DNA from 2 places in the Comamonas sp. C11 genome. Region 2 is predicted to be linked to the other one. Evidence: predicted binding sites of a transcription regulator. Region 2 holds the regulator's gene; the other holds the start of a gene.

Region 1 (2,398 bases), 1.3 Mb from region 2:
ACGGCCGCGCGGCCTCAGTCGCTGCCGCCTCCTCCATCACCGCCTGCGTCACTGCCGTCCGAGCTGCAAGCGCTCCCGCTGCTGTCCGAGCCGCAGAAATAGCTGTCGTTGAAGACGTCGCGGCCATCTTCGCGGCTGCTCGCCGAAGTCCAGGCCAGCTGCGAATCGGTGCTGTGGCCCGAAGCGCCTGGCTGGGGCGCAAAGACTTTTTTCAGCCAGTTCCAGAACTCCATGGCATCCCCCTCATTGCGCCTCAAGCAGGATCCTCCTTGCTTTCGGCGCGGACGCTGGCTTTATAGGCATGCCAGCTGGCGCAACCCAGCAGCGGTCCGATGACGATCAGACCTGCACTGTAGAAGAGCAGCGAGACCATAATCAACACGGTGATGATCAGCCCCCACAACAGCATCACGCCCGTATTGGCACCCACCACGCGCATGCTGGTGATGCAGGCCGTCAAGGCATCGGTATCCAGATCAAGAATGGTTGGCAGTGAAACCACCATGCTGGCAAACACCAAGGCAGCAAATATCCCGCCCACTGCGGTGTAACTCAGCAGGAATTCCCAGTTCTCTGGTCGCAGCAGGGTCTGCAGCAAGGTCGCCGTACTGGGCATGCCGGTATCAAACGAGATGGCGAACACCACCATGGCGGCGCGCCCCCAGAGCATCTCCAGCACCATCAGCACCATGACCAGCATGCCCATGCTGGCCAGATGCTTGTCCCAGCAAGTCAGAGATTCCGACATCAGCACGGCCTTGCCCTGCTCCAGTTGTTTGCTGATGTAGTACAGACCCATGGCCATGAAGGGTCCGACCAGCAGACAGCCGCTGGCCATGGACATCAGATATTCGGGGCTGGAGCGAAACACCCAGGCCATCAGGCGCGCCATGCCCCAGAAACACAGGCCGTAGAACAGCGCAATCATCGGTGCGCGACGCACATCGCCCAGACCGAGCAGCAGCCATTGCCAGGGCTCGCTCCAGCGCAGTTGCAGAATCTGCAGATTGCCGGACTCGGCCTTGACCTCGGAAACAGGGGAAGCTTGCATGCGAGACCCTCCTTGTCGCCCGTGCCGCACCTGGTTGGCAGCAACTGACAGGCACAAGGTACCCGCTCAACCTCGAATCTGCATTGCGGAAAGCCCGCATGCCAGCCTCCGCGCTTCACTATCAAAACAATAGCTCACAGCACTTATCTTTTATTGATTTCAGTCAATAATGACGCTGAAATCACTTCTCAACAAGCGCTGCCAGCTCCTATTTAAATAGCTTCAACCAAAGGCCTTGAGCAGAGCCTGGGCCAGATCGGCCTGCAGATCGGTCGCATCTTCGAGGCCGATGGCAAAGCGCACCACGGTCCCCGCCTTGATATGGGGTGTGGCACGGCTGCGCATCTGCGGCAGCTCATAGGGCACGACCAGGCTCACAGGCCCGCCCCAGCTGTAGCCCAGCTTGAACAGGTGCAGGCTGTCGCAGAAGCGATCCACGGCCTCCTGGTCGAAGCGCTCGTCAATGACCACGCTGAACAGACCTGCCGCCACGCCATCCTGGCCCTGCCCTTGTGCGCACAGCTGCTTCCAGCAAGCGTAGCCCGGGGCTCCAGGCATGGCGGGGTGCAGCACCTGCGCCACGGCACTTTGGGTGGCCAGCCACTGCGCCAGCTGGCGGGCCGACTTGTCCTGGGCGTGATAGCGCAGACCGATGCTGGGCAGGCTGCGCAACACGGCTTCAGCGTCATTGCCGCTCACGCCCAGGCCCAGGCGCATGTGCGCGAGCTTGATGCGCATATGCAGGGGCTGGTTGCGCGTGATGATGCTGCCCATCAGCACATCGCCGCCGCCGCTGGGGTATTTGGTCAGGGCATGGACCGTGACATCGATGCCCAGGCTGCCATCGCCCAGCAGGTCGAAGGGACGGAAAGCCAGGCCCGCGCCCCAGGTGTTGTCCAGCACCATGGTCACGCCCCTGGCCCGGCACAGGCGCACCTGCTCGACGAGATCGGGAAACTCCATGGTTACCGAGCCAGGAGCCTCCAGCCAGACCAGCTTGGTGGCTGGCGTGATCTTGGCCGCCAGATCTTCGACACTCATGGGGTCGTAGTACCGATGGCGAATGCCGAAATGGGCCAGCTCGCCCTCGGTCAGCGTCTTGTTGGGACCGTATACGTTATCGGGCAGCAGCACCTCGTCGCCCGTCCTGAGCAGCGCCAGCGACACCGTGGCAATCGCGGCCAGGCCGCTGGGTATCAGCAGGCATTGCAGACCACCCTCCAGCGATGCCAGACGTTCTTCCAGGGCATAGGTCGTGGGCGTGCCATGCAGGCCGTAGGTGTAGCTGCTCTTGTCCAGCCAGCGGCGCTCGCGCATGGCCTGCACATTCTCGAAGTACACGGTCGA
Region 2 (2,398 bases):
CGGCCTTTTTTTACGCCTATGGTTGCAGACTTTTCTGGAGCACGGCCGGTCGTGGCGGAGCTCTATGTCTTGGTCGACCGCAGAGTCGGACGGTTGTCTGCAGTGCTCAAAAACCGGCAAAGGATGGCCGGGCGGGTTCAATATCAGGAGCGCATAGCGCTTTATCAAAGCTTATTTCAGATAGATATTGACCTTAAGTCAATACAAAGAATGCACTGGAAGCTCTTTAAATAATAGCGGTTCAGGGTTTCCTATCTGAGTGCATGCCCTTGGTGTGGCAGGGAAGGTCATGGCAATTGTGCAAAATGGGTTCAAACCCACAGGCCAAGGAGAATCGCGATGGATGCTCGACGCTGGATGTGGATTGTCTGGCCGGCTTTTCTGGCTGCGGCAATCATGGAAATGGTGGTATTTGCCTTTGTGGACCCGCTGGACATGCACTGGCTGGGCTCGCCTCTGGAATGGTCGCGCAATGCCATTTACACCCTGGCCTTTTTTGCCTTCTGGGCGGTCGCCGTGGCCAGCGGACTGATGACTGTCATGTTGGGGCGTTCGGCCAGCGATCTGAACCAGGGCATAGTCTCGGAGCCCCTGGTCGAGTAAAGCGCTGCGCACAGGGCCGCAGTTTCGGGGCCGGTGGCGGCCCCGGATGGTGCTTGGTCGCTCTCTGTGCTGGCGGCCTCGGCGGCGGGAAGCTTCTGGCAGGCATTCGCTGCCATCAAAAAAGCCCGCTGTCTTAACTTAGCCCTGGCATTGCTGGCTGTTGACGATGCGCTTGAGCGCATCGGTATCCAGAATGCGCAGATGGCGCTGTCTGACTTCGATGATGCCTTCCTCGGCGAACTTGGAGAAGGTGCGGCTCACGGTCTCCAGCTTGAGTCCCAGATAGCTGCCGATTTCTTCACGCGTCATGCGCAGCACCAACTCCGACTTCGAAAAGCCGCGTGCCGACAGACGCTGCACCAGGTTCAGCACAAAGGCTGCCAGACGCTCTTCGGCGCGCATGCTGCCCAGCAGCAGCATTACGCCATGCTCGCGCACGATTTCGCGGCTCATGACCTTGTGCACATGATTTTGCAGCGCCGTGACTTCGCGCGAGAGCTGCTCGAGCTTGTCGAAAGGCATGATGCAGACTTCGGCATCTTCCAGGGCCACGGCATCGCAGGTGTGGTGGTCGTTGACGATGCCGTCCAGGCCAATGATCTCGCCGGCCATCTGAAAGCCTGTGACCTGGTCGCGTCCATCCTCAGTGGCCACGCTGGTCTTGAAGAAGCCGGTGCGAATGGCGTACAGCGAGGTGAACTCTTCGCCATTGCGAAATAGCAGCCCGCCGCGCTTGACCTTGCGGCGCGTGGCCACAATCTCGTCAATACGCTCCATTTGTTCATCGTCCAGGCCCATGGGCATGCACAGTTCACGCAGATTGCAGTTGGAGCAGGATGCTTTGATGGTCTGAAGATTCATGGGCTTTTAGCAACGGCGCAGACAGACACAGAGTGGAGAGTCGCGCCGGTCGTTGACCTCGTGGTTGAAGATGAGATGGATCAAATTGTCGCAGCACTCGCCTTGATGTCTCTTGATTTTCATCAAGGACAGGGTGATTGCCTTGGGGCACATTGCCCGTATTCGTTCAAAAACATGCGCTTTTGCCTATTTCGGGCATGATTTTCAGGATCTGATTTCCATTGAAATCTGCTCTATACAGAGTGTGGGCGCACCCTAACTCCCAGTTATGACCGCAGTCACGCCTGAGTTGCTGAGCCGCTTTGATATCCCCGGCCCACGCTACACATCATTCCCAACAGCCGACCGTTTTGTTGAGGCTTTTGGTGCAGACGACTATATCCTGGCATTGAAACAGCGCAAGACGCATTCGGGCTCACGTGCCTTGCCCCTGTCCGTTTATGTGCATGTGCCGTTTTGCGAGTCGCTTTGCTATTACTGCGCCTGCAACAAGATCGTGACCAAGCATCATGAGAAGGCTGCCGAGTATCTGGATTATCTGAGCCGTGAACTGGCCATGCATACCGAGCATTGCGGCAAAGGCCAGTTGGTAAGCCAGCTGCATCTGGGAGGCGGCACGCCGACCTTCTTCAGCGATGCCGAGCTGCGGCAGCTGATGCTTCTGATGCGTGAGCATTTCAAGCTCGATCCAGCCGGCGAGTATTCCATCGAGGTCGATCCGCGCACGGTCAGCAACGAGAGGTTGAAGGCACTCAAGGACATGGGCTTCAATCGCCTGAGCTTTGGCGTGCAGGATTTTGATCCCGCAGTGCAGAAAGCGGTGCACCGGGAGCAGCCCGCCGAGCAAGTCTTTGAGTTGGTGGCCGAGGCCCGCCGTCTGGGCTTTGTCTCCATCAATGTGGACCTGATCTACGGTCTGCCCAAGCAGACAACC

Evidence for each region. The regulator FNR, encoded in region 2, switches genes on or off when oxygen is low (the NO sensors DNR and NnrR bind a similar motif). The targets are predictions, from matches to a motif close to TTGATNNNNATCAA.
Region 1: a site for FNR is predicted at 1,205-1,218, ahead of NOX35_RS16540 (DUF2189 domain-containing protein). Genes of this name have one in related genera too.

What each region holds. Positions count from the first base shown of each region.
Region 1 is NZ_CP101743.1:3,600,940-3,603,337, forward strand. Features, by position in the region: gene NOX35_RS16535 (hypothetical protein) at 15-233, opposite strand; gene NOX35_RS16540 (DUF2189 domain-containing protein) at 254-1,051, opposite strand; gene NOX35_RS16545 (PLP-dependent transferase) at 1,274-2,398, opposite strand, start outside.
Region 2 is NZ_CP101743.1:2,339,561-2,341,958, forward strand. Features, by position in the region: gene NOX35_RS10745 (hypothetical protein) at 340-603, shown strand; gene fnr (fumarate/nitrate reduction transcriptional regulator Fnr) at 742-1,464, opposite strand; gene hemN (oxygen-independent coproporphyrinogen III oxidase) at 1,733-2,398, shown strand, end outside.